Regions from separate parts of the Mesorhizobium sp. P2_E7 genome, predicted to be linked through region 2. Evidence: predicted binding sites of a transcription regulator. Region 2 holds the regulator's gene; each other region holds the start of a gene.

Region 1 (4,182 bases), on a different contig from region 2:
GGTGAACAGCAGTTTCGGCAGGCCGCGCGCAGCACCCTCCGTATCGACGCCGTAGACGCCGTCCGGCAGGTCGAAATCGTTGGCGCCGTCGGTCGCGACCCACAACCGGCCGGCCGGATCGAAGGTGATGTTATCGGGGCAGACGAACCAGCCATTGTCCGACGTGTCCGGATGGAAGGTGGCGCCGACCTTGGCATCCTTGGGATTGCCACAGAGCACGAACAGGTCCCAGGCATACTTTTCCGCCGTATGATCGGCATCCGCGCCGAGGCCCCCAGGCGGGATCAGCTCGACAATGTGGCCCCAGAGGTTTTCCGGCCTTGTATTGGCCGGATTGACCTTGGACTGGTCGCGCTTCTTGTTCTTGGTCATCACCGCATAGACGCGGCCGGTCACCGGATTGGTCTCGATGTCCTCGGGCCGGTCCATCGGCGTAGCGCCCAGCGCATCGGCCGCAAAACGCGTCTTCAACAGCACTTCGGCCTGGTCGGCAAAACCGTTCTCGGCAGTGAGCTTCCCCTGGCCATGCACCAACGGCAGCCATGTCATCGAGCCGTCGGCATCGAAGCGGGCGACCGACAGCACGCCCTCGTCGAGCAAATCGGCGCCTGAGGCCGGGTTGGCCTTGTCGTAGGCTTTTGCCGAGACGAAGCGGTACATGTATTCGAAATAGTCGTCGTCACCCATATAGACGACGACGCGGCCGTCCTTGTTGAGGACCACGGTCGACGCCTCATGCGACATGCGTCCGAGTGCGGTGCGCTTTACCGGCTTGGACTGCGGGTCGTAAGGGTCGATCTCGACCACCCAGTCGAAGCGATTGGCCTCGTTGGGTTCCTTGTCGAGATTGAAGCGGTCATGGAAGCGGCCGCGGCCATAGATGTCGGAGCCGTCAAAGCCGTAACGGGCGAGCAGGTCGGCGGTCGGTGCCTTCTTCGGGTCGCCGCCGAAAATGTCGGACACGCCTTCCTCGCAGGTCAGCACCGTGCCCCACGGGGTAAAACCGCCGCTGCAATTGTAGCTGGTGCCGAGCACTTTCGTGCCGGTGGCGTCGGCCGAGGTCTTCATCAGCGCATGGCCGGCGACGGGGCCGGAAACGGTCATTTCGGTGTTGGCGGTGATGCGGCGGTTGAGCGGGCTGTCGGCGACGGTTTCCCACTTGCCGTCCTTCAGCTGCACTTCGACGATCGAATGGCCCATCGCGGCCATGCCGAGATCGACCTGTCCCTTGGTCATCGTCTTGCCGGCGTCGTCCTCGGTCGTGCCCGGAAACATCACATTGGGCGAGATGTATTCGTTGTTGACGCAGAGCAGGCCATGGTCGGAATTGACCGTGCCCTTGGGCAGCGGCATGAAGGCGATATAGTCGCAATTGTAACCAAAACGCTTTTCCTGCTCGTCCGCGGCGACCTTGTTGCCGTCGAATTCGGCGAGGCCGGCTGCAAGCGGATCGCCCCAGCGCGCCACGATGGTCGTCTCATAGCCTTCGGCGGCGGCATGGGTCTTGTCGTAGACGCGCTTCAGTTCGGGAAAGCCGAGCGTCGACTGCGCTGCCGCGGCATGCGTTTCGCCGGCAAACAAGGAGCCGACGAAGCTGCCGCCGGCAAGCAGCGCGCCGGAGGCAAGGCTGCCTTTCAAGAGAGACCGGCGCGAGACGCGCTCGGCGATGATGTCGCGGATGACGGGCGAGGATGAAGACGGTGCGTTGGCCATGGTGTCTGCCTCTCAGGGTGGATGTTACGGCGCACCGCTGCCCTAGTCTGCTTCGGCAACATCCGCATGACACGAGGGAGAACAGTTTTGAGACCGCAGAAATGGCGACCTACGGCGGGCAGCCTCTTTCAACTGCAATCACCGCGGCGCGGCCGCCAAAGGTACGATGTTCTGGTTGAGGCGGAACCGATTGGTTGGATCAAGACGGGATTTCAAGCGCCTCAGTCGATCATATTTGACGGCCCCATAAGCGCCCGACGCGATGGCGGTATCGGCCTGTTCGTTGATATAGTTGGCCTGTATCGACGGATCGGCCATTTGCTCGGCGGCAGCCCTTCCCCATGCAATACAGCGCTCATCGTCTGCCGGATTGTCCCATACGGGCTCCGCAATCCAATAATACCCAGCCTGCCTACCGGAGTACGCCGTGGCGTCTTCCGGCACATCCGAAACAGCGCCTCCAAGTTGCGTCACATAGAGTTCAGAATCCGGTGTCGGCGCGGTGGTGATCTGCTGGACCATGGCGTCCACCGCCTCTCCGCTAATATCCCGCCAAAATCCACCCTTTGCGTAATACCGGCGCGACCAGGCGAAATGAACATCGTTGCGGCTTTGCAGCTCAATGAACGGCATGGCGCCCATCGTTCCTTCTCCCGCGCCTGCAAGCTCGCCGAAAGGTGAGAGCATCCGCTCCGCATGCCTGCTGTCGCCGATCCAGACGGCCGTCACGCCCAGACTCAGTGAGGCCAGTGTGAAGGCAACAGAGAACTCTCGCGGGCGTTGTTGAGCCAATTCGCCCAGGACGGCAATCGCTCGCCGCGCGCTGGCGACTGGGTAGCTCCACTGGCCAACCGACACCAGGCCAAGCTGATGCAGTTTGAACTTGAAGCGAGTAACGACACCGAAATTCCCGCCACCACCTCGGATGCCCCAGAAAAGTTCAGGATCCGAGTCCGCATCTATCCAGGTGACACTGCCGATGGCGGTCACTATCTCGGCCCCAATCAGGCTGTCGATTGTCAGTCCGTAGGCGCGGCTGATACGACCCATGCCGCCCCCAAGGGTGAGGCCTGCGACCCCGGTGTGAGAAATGACGCCCGCCGGAACCACATACCCCTTTGAAACTGTCGCTCCATCGAGATCTCGCAGCATGGCTCCGCCGCCGGCCTCGACTGTTCCGGCGCCTGTGTTCAGGCGGGTGGAATTGAGTTGCGACAGATCGAGCAGAAGCCCAGCGTCACAAGTCGATAGACCCGGGAAACTGTGTCCGCCTGCCCGGACCGCAAGGACCGCATCGCAACTGGCCGCGATGTCGATCGCCTTTCGAACGTCATCGACATTTTCTGCGTATAGTACAGCCGCCGGCTTCCGATCGACGACACCGTTCCACACCCTTCGGGCACGATCATAGTCCCGATCGCCAGGCATGATCAGGTGCCCGCGACATTTGGCCAAGGCGAGCTTTTTTCGCAGCACGTCGGACATTCGAGCCCCCACTCCAAGCGACCCGCAAACGGTATCACGCGTTTGCCGGACGAGGAATGGTCAGTGCAAGCGACGTCATCAGTACTGCTTCCGAGGGCGGCCGATCAGCTTACTGGGCCTTGGTGCAGGTCGAGGCGGTGAAGGCGCCGTCGGGCTGCTTCAGGATGATGTCGAACGACGGGGTGGTCTCGCCGTCCAGCGTCGCTTGCGTCATCGAGACAGAATTGCCGCCGCTGGTGTAGCCGCCCAGCGGGCCCAGCCAGGTGATCTCGCCATTGGCGTTCATCTGATAGTTGTAGCCTTGCAGCGCGGTGCCGAACGTCACCGGTCCGCTATAGACATTGCCCTTGATGGTGATGTCGCCAAGATTGAGGAAGGCGCCGAGCAGATAGACTTCGCAGTGATAGGTGCCGTCCGGCAGCTTGCCGTCGCTGAAATCGGCGCGCGCGGCGCCGCTCGTTGCCATCAGCAGCAGGATGCCGGAAATGCAGGAGATGCGGGATGTCATCGGGTCACTCGTTTGCGGAATGAGCTTGCCCCATTTTTGCGCCGTGCCGCAATATTGTTCATCCGCATGCCGCTGCTGGAGTTCAAAATCTAGGCACTTGTCATACTTGGGCGAAAATTAGGCAAATGCCTTGTGCGCTGCGCAAATTTCCCTCAATCAATCTTTAATCGGCTGCCTTTGTTTTCTTTAGGCTAATATAGTAACAGGCTGATAACGTTAGCTTATTCAATCCTTCGGAGCGGTGCCTTTGCATTTGGCACGGCTGTTGCATTGCAGTGTTGCGGTGCAATCAACCAGCTCGGGGAGTCTTCGGTATGAGGGGTAATTTCTCTACAATAACAAAAATGTTTTCGGCCGGCGTGGTCGCTGCCGGCCTGTCGATGTCGTCTCCGGCCAAGGCCGCCGAAGACACGATCAAGGTCGGCATTCTGCATTCGTTGTCGGGGACCATGGCGATTTCGGAGACGACGTTGAAA
Region 2 (4,182 bases):
TCCTGACCGGCACCATCATCGGCCTGGCGCGCGCGTTGGGTGAGACCGCACCACTGCTTCTGATCGGCATGGTCGCCTTTGTCGCCGACTATCCGAAGACACCTTTCGACCCGGCAACCGCGCTACCGGTGCAGATCTACATGTGGGCAAACGAGGCCGAACGCGCTTTTGTCGAGCGCATGTCCGGCGCCATCATCATCCTGCTGGTCTTCCTCATGGCCATGAACATCACCGCGATCGTGCTTCGGCGCCGGTTCGAGCGGCGCTGGTAGAAAAAAGGCAATTTGGTATGAACATCATGACCGAACAGTCCCTTGAAAACGCAGTGGGCGACAAAATGAACGCCAAGTCGAACGAAGTGATCAAGATGCGCGGCGACAAGGTCGGCGTGTTCTACGGCGAGAAGCAGGCGCTGTTCGACGTCAATCTCGACGTCCGCCAAAACCAGGTGACCGCGCTGATCGGCCCGTCCGGCTGCGGCAAGTCGACCTTCCTGCGCTGCCTCAACCGCATGAACGACACCATCGATTCAGCGCGGGTGACCGGCAAGATCACGCTCGATGAGGACGACATCTACGACAAGAACATCGACGTCGTCGAACTCAGGGCTCGCGTCGGCATGGTGTTCCAGAAGCCCAATCCGTTCCCGAAGTCGATCTACGAGAACGTCGCCTACGGCCCGCGCATCCATGGCCTGGCCAAGCGCAAGTCCGACATGGACCAGATCGTCGAGTCGAGCCTGAAGAAGGCGGCGATCTGGAACGAGGTCAAGGACCGCCTGCAGGAACCCGGCACTGGCCTGTCCGGCGGCCAGCAGCAGCGCCTGTGCATCGCGCGCGCCATCGCGGTCTCGCCGGAAGTGATCCTGATGGATGAGCCCTGCTCGGCGCTCGACCCGATCGCCACCGCCCGCGTCGAGGAGCTGATCGACGAACTGCGCCAGAACTACACTATCGTCATCGTCACCCACTCGATGCAGCAGGCAGCGCGCGTGTCGCAACGCACGGCGATGTTCCACCTCGGCTACCTGGTCGAGGAGGGCGCCACCGACAAGATGTTCACCAATCCCGACGACAAGCGCACCCAGGACTACATTACCGGCCGCTTCGGCTGAGCCGTCCAGCGGTTGAATTTTCAGGCACGAGGACCAGGATCATGGGTGAACATACCGTCGCCTCCTTCGATGAAGAGTTGGGCCAGATCAGCAAGCTGATCCGCGACATGGGCGATCTGGCCGGGTCGATGGTCAGCGGCTCGACCAAAGCGCTGCTCACGTCGGACAACGCGCTGGCGCAGCGTGTGGTTTCCGATGATGCCATCATGGACGCGCGCCAGCGTGAACTCGACGACCGCGCCATCACGCTCATCGCCAAGCGCCAGCCGATGGCCAACGATCTGCGCGCCGTGGTCGGTTCGATCCGCATGGCCGGCGACCTCGAGCGCATCGGCGATCTCGCCAAGAACATCGCCAAGCGCGTCGGCACTGTGGGCTTGAGCGTCACGCCGCGCGACCTCTCGCATTCCATCGATGCGATGGCACAACTGGTGCTGATCCAGGTGCAAGGGGTGGTCGAGGAATATGCCGCCGCCGATGCGGCCGCGCTGGCGAAGCTCAGGAATGAGGACGAGCGCATCGACGTCAAATACACGTCGGTGTTTCGTGAACTCTTGACCTACATGATGGAAGACCCGCGCAACATCACTGCCTGCACGCATCTTCTGTTCTGCGCCAAGAATCTGGAGCGCATCGGCGATCATGTCACCAACATCGCTGAAAATGCGTATTATGTGCTGACCGGCCAGCAATTGCCTGCCAATCGCCCGAAGCAGGACGAGACGGCGATGGCCACGTCGGCCTGACAAGGGTGAACTGCTGATGATTGCGCCACGCATCATGGTCGTGGAGGATGAGGAGCCGCTGGGCGTGCTCCTCCGCTACAACCTCGAATCCGAAGGCTACCAGGTCGAAGTGGTAACGCGCGGCGACGAGGCCGAAATCCGGCTGCAGGAAAATGTGCCCGACCTTCTGGTGCTCGACTGGATGGTGCCGGCGGTGTCCGGCATCGAGCTTTGCCGGCGGCTCAGGATGCGGCCCGAGACCGAGCGATTGCCGATCATCATGCTGACCGCGCGTGGCGAGGAGAGCGACCGCGTGCGCGGGCTTTCGACCGGCGCCGACGATTATCTGGTCAAGCCGTTCTCGACGCCGGAATTCATGGCGCGCGTGAAGGCGCTGCTGCGCCGCGCCAAGCCGGAAGTCCTGTCCAGCGTGCTCAAGGTCGGCGACATCGTGCTCGACCGTGAATCGCACCGAGTCTACCGCAAGAAGAGCGAGATCCGACTGGGGCCGACCGAGTTCCGCCTGCTCGAATTTATGATGCGCCACCCCGGCCGTGTGTTCTCACGCAGCCAGCTGCTCGACAATGTCTGGGGCGAGACGATCTACATCGACGAACGCACGGTCGACGTGCATGTCGGTCGCTTGCGCAAGGCGGTCAACAATGGCCGCATGCCGGACGTCATCCGCACCATCCGCGGCGCCGGCTACGCCATCCGCGAAGACTAGAGCCCGGCGCGCCGGGCCGTCGCCGGCCTCTCAGGCGACGTGCTTGCCGGTCTTCGCTTGAATGCCGGGCGCGAAAATCTCCTGGTCGACGAAGCTTAGCGCCCGCATGGCGCAGCCCTCGCGGATCAACGGCAGTTCGTTGGGCTCGGTGTCGAAGGAGATCGACTTCGAGTGCTGGCCGCCGGCGGTCTGGGCGATCGCCTCGCGCAATGCCGGCTCGATCAGGTCGAAGGCGGCGGCGCTGACACCGACCATGGCGACAGGGGCGGGGTCGATCAGCGCGAACAGGCTGCCAAGGCCGAAGCCGAGCGCCTCGCCCGCCTTGCGATAGGCTTCGCGCTCCGGGCCATCCGTCTCGCGGGCGCGTGCGGCCAGCGCCCGCATGTCGGCGTCGCCGACATCGACCGGTTCGGCATCCTCGCTCATCATCTTTGCGCTGCGCCAGATAGCGTAGTTGCCGGCATAGGCCTCGACGCAGCCGCGCCGCCCGCAACGGCACAGCGCGCCGCCGGGCCGGTGGATCATGTGGCCGAACTCGCCGCCGGACGAATGGGTGCCGGTGAACAGTTCGCCCTTCAGCACCAGCCCCATGCCGATGCCATGCGAGAGCAGGATGGCGATGAAATCGTCGCGATAGCGGTCAGGCTGGCGCCATTGCAGCGCCACCGCCATCATGTTGCAGTCGTTTTCCATGGTGGCCGGAATGCCGAATTCCGCTTCCAGTATGTCGGCGAAGGCAATGTCGGTCAGCGGTGTGATCGGCGACCACAGCATGGCGCGCGCATGCGAATCGGTGATGCCCTGAATGCCCATGGCAATGCGGGCGACGCTCTGGACGTCGAGGTCGGGATCCTCGAGCCGGCGTCTGACAATGGCAGTGCATTCGCCGATCAGTTCGTCGCGCGAAATGGTCAGCGTGTCGAGCCGGCGCTGTTCCTCGGCGACCACCTGGCCGGCATAGTCAATGACGGTGACGGAGAGGAAGTTCAGCGACAGCACCACGGTCATCACCGCCGCCGCTTCCGGGTTGAGGCCAAGGCCGACCTGCGGCCGGCCGCGTTTCAGCGCGCCGGTCTCGCCGGGCTTGCTTTCGGCCAGGATGCCTTCCGCAATCAAATCCGACGAGATCGCCGATATGGTCGAATGGCTGAGGCCGGTGGTCGCCGCGATCTCGGTCCGCGACGGTTGGCCGGCACGGCGCACGGCCGAAATCACCATCGCACGGTTGCGACGGCGCAAATCGTCGTGGCGGATTCCAACCGACATTTTTGTTTCCTCCCGGTCCTCCTCGCGCCTCATGATAATGAAGGCGGTCAGGGGCGCTACGCAAATATTGGCAGAAGCCGGCGGCGCTGTCATTGTTTATTGCGAGTCTCGAAAAAATTCGCGGAGGCCATCAGATTCCATCAGAATCGATGTTGACAGCGCCTCGCCGTTGGACCAGTATTTTTTCGAGGCTCGAAAAAATAGAGCCTCTGTGTGCCGGCCTTCGGGCCAGTTTTGTCGCGCCGCGCGCGGCGCAGGGAGGATTAACATGAACAGATTTGCAGCCGCCATGCTGGCGGGTGTCGCCATGTCGCTGACGCTGGTGTCGGTCGCGCAGGCGAAGGACAAGG
Region 3 (4,182 bases), on a different contig from region 2:
GCGCTGAACGGCCGCGCCGACGTCAATGCCGACACCCGCCAGCGCGTGCTCGCCGCCGCCAAGCAGCTGAACTATTCCCCGAACCAGTCCGGCCGCAGTCTCAGGCAAGGCGCCACCCATTCCATCGCCTTCATGCTGCAGCCGCATCCGGGCGACCAGCAGTATGGCGAGCCGTTCTTCATCCCGTTCCTGACCGGTCTGCAGGCGCGGCTCGCCGAGTATGACCTGGATCTGATGGTCGTCATGGGTGAGCCCGGCCAATATCAGCAGGAGAGGCTGCGCCGCGTGGTTGAGACGCGCCGGGCCGACGCGGTCGTGTTGGCCAATACACGGCGGGAAGACGATCGGATCGACTATCTCAGCAAGGCCGGCTTTCCCTTCGCCACGCTTGGCCGAAGTCAATCCGGCGGCGACGCCTATCCTTCGCTCGATATCGATTTCGAGAGGGCGGGTGATGAAGCCGTCGACCGGCTGGTCGCGCGCGGCCACCGCCGCATTGCCGCCATCCGCCCTTCGCTCGATCTCAACTTCGGCTACCTGTTCCTCGACGGCTACCGCAAGGCGCTGGAGCGGCACGGCATCGAAGTCGATCCCGGCCTGATCGCCGACGGCTTCATCAACGAGGCCGGAGGCTACCAGGTGACGCCGCGCGTGATGCTCTCCAAAGACCGGCCCACAGCCATCATCTTCAACAATGACGCAATGGCTCTCGGCGGCTGCAAGGCACTGGCCGAGATGGGCATCAGGCCCGGCCACGACATAGCGGTGATCGTCATCGTCGACACGCCGCTTTGCCGCTACTTTTCTCCGGCGCTGACTGCCTTCCGTCCGTCGCTGGAGCCGATGGGCCGGCGGCTGGCAGAAATGCTGCTGGCCTCGCTCCCCGCCTTCGCCGGTCCCGAAGGCCCGCGCATCATCCGCGAAGTCTGGCCGCTGGAGCTGATTGCGCGCGATAGCGACTGATCACGGCCGGACGCAGGCTGGCCGGCATCAATCCACCTTCTTCTCGCCCCGCTCGCCGGCCTTGACGATGTCGCCGGTGGTGAACAGGATTTCCTTCAGTTCCGCCCGCCAGTCCTTCTTCTGGCGCAGCAGGAATTCCAGGTCCATGCCGAAATGCTTGAACTCCTCGCCTTGCGCATTCTTCATGATCGCCTTGGCCTGCGGATCCTTCTCCACCGATATGCGCTGCTCATACCAGCCGATCGCCTCCGCCTCCTCGATCAGCGAGGTAATCATGCGGGCGAAGGTCCGCACCTTCTGCGTCAGTTCTTCCGGCGGCTCGTGATACTGATCGAAACCCATGTCGCTTCCCTGAATTGGACCTGCAAATTCGGCTGTATCCAGGAATGCATTGGAACGCCGCGGGTTCCGCCTCACTGTTGCAATTCGACCAAAGCCCTCTGCAACGGCGCCGACGAAATCTGGATCGGGCCGGAAAACGGCACATCCATATCGAGGATCAGGTAAAGCGCTCCGGCAATCAGCGCTGCCGACACCACGAACGTCTCTATGGTGATGGCATTTCGCGGCGCCCTGAAACCGAAACTGGCGAAGATCAGCACCAACCAGGCAACGAGCATAACGATCAGCGGCCGCGGGATGGTACCTTCCGATTGCTCAATCAAAGCCCAGCGCAGTTCCACCACCTTCTGCAGATGCTGGCGGGCGTCCTCCAGCAGGGAACCATGCGCTGAGTCAGCAGGCTGCAGAGCGGTCAATCTTGTGCTGATCTCGGTCAACAGACGTTCAGACAGCCGGTTGGCGACGAGGGGTGTTTCGTTGGCTTCTGTCCAGTTGTTGGTCTGTCTTTGCACATAAGCGACCAGCGGCTGACGGACCTCGGCGGTCTCGGGCCCATATTGCCGAAGCGACCGGTCGAGAAGGATCAACTCGGTCGCATATGTGTGCACGTTGCGGTCGATCGACTCGAAAGTGTTCTTGGCCGAGTTGATCATGAGACCAAGCACCAGCGAGGTCATGACGACGAACAGGTTGGCGGCGAGCCGAACCACGGCGTTGGTGTCGTCGTCACGGTGATGGGCTGGCAACCTGCCGTAGACGGCCATGCTGGCCAGCGGCGCCGCCGTCAGGCAGAGGAAAACGGCCACCGCGATGAGTGTTTCCTGCATGCAGCCATTTCTGCACGGCAAGCACCGAATGCCAATGGCTGTCAGAATGCTCTGTCACGCAAGTATCATGTTCGCGTCCTAGACCGCTTTGCGGGGGGCGACATCGTCGATGCGACGCGGAGCCCTGCAGTCTCAGCCGCTCAAGGCTCGTCACAAAGAGGATCTCTATGAAAATCTCGCACCGAACCGTGTCGCTCGGCGCCGCATTGGCGCTGTTTACCGCTTTGACCCCTGCCCTTGCCGACAGCACCGCCACCGTCGGCGGCGTCAGCTTCGTCAACAAGGGGCTCGTCGGCGTCGGTCGCATCCCGGCCGACCTGAAGGACAAGTTCGGCGAGACCTTCGGCTCCGGCTCCGGCATGTCGATCGACGCCGCAAGCTGGACACATGACGCCAACGGCTACAAGGGTTCGCTCTGGCTGCTGCCGGATCGCGGCTACAATGTCGTCGGCACCACCGACTATCGGCCGCGCCTCAACACTATCGCTATCGAGCTCACGCCGACCCCGCTGGGTGCCACACCCGCCGCCGGCCAGGAACAGACCGGCGTCAAGGCGACGCTTGCCGATTCCCTGCTGCTGACCGATGACAAGGGCGCCGACGCCACCGGCCTCGATCCGCTCAACGGCGTGCGCGCGGCGAGCGGCGACCTGCCGATCCTGCCCGAGGCCAACGGCAAGCTGGCGCTCGACAATGAGGCGATCGCGCGGCTGCCCGACGGCACCATGTTCATTTCCGACGAATACGGCCCCAACATCTACCGCTTCTCGGCCGATGGCCATCTGTTGTCGGCAACGCAGCCGCCGGCAGCCTTGGTGCCGATGCGCAAGGGCACGCCGAACTTCGCCTCCGACAATCCGGGCCCGGGTGCCGCCGAGCCCGATCCGAAGGATCCCGAGACCGGCCGCCAGAACAACCAGGGCCTCGAAGGCATGGCGCTGACGCCGGACGGCAAATCGCTGATCGCGGTGCTGCAGTCGGCACCCCGCCAAGATGGCGGCGATTCCGGCGCGACGCGCCAGAACACCCGCGCCCTGGTCTATGACGCCACCGACCCGGCACACCTCAAGCTGGCGCACGAATATGTCGTTCCGCTGCCGGTGTTCAAGGACGACAAGGGCAAGACCAAGATCGCCGCGCAGAGCGAGATCGTGGCGCTGTCCGACAAGACCTTCCTGATGCTGGCGCGCGACAGCGGCAACGGCCAGGGCGTGAAGGGCGACACTTCGCTTGTGCGCCAGATCTTCGTCGTCGACGTCTCTGGTGCCACCGACATTGCCGGCGGCGCCTTCGATGCCGCCGACAAGCCGGTAGCGCCCAAGGGCGTGCTCGACCCCTCGGTGACGCCGGCCAAGCTGACGCCGTTTATCAACATCAACGACAACAAGGAACTCGGCCGCTTCGGCCTGCATGACGGCAAGCCGAACGACAAGAACAACCTCTCGGAGAAGTGGGAGGCGATGTCGGTGGTCAGCGTGCTCGATCCGGCGCTGCCCGACGATTATTTCCTGTTCGTCGGCAACGACAACGACTTCCTCGCCCAGGACGGCTTCCAGGTCGGCACGCCCTACAAGGCCGAAGACGGCGCCGACGTCGACACTATGTTCCTGGTGTATCAGGTCACGCTTCCGGGCCTCGCCAAGAAGTAGTTGCATACGACAGAGAAAAGCGGACGCGCCTAAAGCAATTCCAGGAAAAGTGTGATCGGTTTTCCGTCCGGAATTGCGAAAAAAACAAAGAGACAGAGCGTTTCACCTTTTCCGTGAAACGCTCTGTCTCGTCCGCTTTTTTGTCGGCTACAGCGATACAGCTGAGAAACTTACTTCAAGATCTCGGCATCCTTCGGCACGCCGGCATCGATCGGCTCGGCGGTACGGCTCGACACCGCCATGATCTTGCCGGCGGGCGACAGGTTCGGGCGCACATAGACCTGGGCGACGCCATTGACCCGGCTGTAGAGGTCGATGATGTCCTGGTTCATGAAGCGCACGCAACCCGACGATGCGTTCTTGCCGATGGAATCCCACTCCGGCGTACCGTGCAGCCGGTA

Evidence for each region. Region 2 encodes PhoB, which activates phosphate uptake and scavenging genes when phosphate is short. Its sites were predicted from a motif close to TGTCATNNANCTGTCAT; they were not measured.
Region 1: AC1DYC_RS05265 (PhoX family protein) is a predicted target of PhoB. The motif match lies at 1,769-1,785, and genes of this name have one in related genera.
Region 3: AC1DYC_RS10320 (esterase-like activity of phytase family protein) is a predicted target of PhoB. The motif match lies at 2,185-2,201, and genes of this name have one in related genera.

What each region holds. Positions count from the first base shown of each region.
Region 1 is NZ_JBFUER010000001.1:1,045,323-1,049,504, forward strand. Features, by position in the region: gene AC1DYC_RS05265 (PhoX family protein) at 1-1,713, opposite strand, end outside; gene AC1DYC_RS05270 (FAD-binding oxidoreductase) at 1,852-3,198, opposite strand; gene AC1DYC_RS05275 (hypothetical protein) at 3,308-3,706, opposite strand; gene urtA (urea ABC transporter substrate-binding protein) at 4,021-4,182, shown strand, end outside.
Region 2 is NZ_JBFUER010000003.1:240,264-244,445, reverse strand. Features, by position in the region: gene pstA (phosphate ABC transporter permease PstA) at 1-272, shown strand, start outside; gene pstB (phosphate ABC transporter ATP-binding protein PstB) at 290-1,114, shown strand; gene phoU (phosphate signaling complex protein PhoU) at 1,156-1,860, shown strand; gene phoB (phosphate regulon transcriptional regulator PhoB) at 1,877-2,566, shown strand; gene AC1DYC_RS20245 (ROK family protein) at 2,597-3,832, opposite strand; gene xylF (D-xylose ABC transporter substrate-binding protein) at 4,101-4,182, shown strand, end outside.
Region 3 is NZ_JBFUER010000001.1:2,036,301-2,040,482, forward strand. Features, by position in the region: gene AC1DYC_RS10305 (LacI family DNA-binding transcriptional regulator) at 1-963, shown strand, start outside; gene AC1DYC_RS10310 (ferritin family protein) at 991-1,305, opposite strand; gene AC1DYC_RS10315 (bestrophin-like domain) at 1,377-2,132, opposite strand; gene AC1DYC_RS10320 (esterase-like activity of phytase family protein) at 2,300-3,781, shown strand; gene AC1DYC_RS10325 (L,D-transpeptidase) at 3,952-4,182, opposite strand, start outside.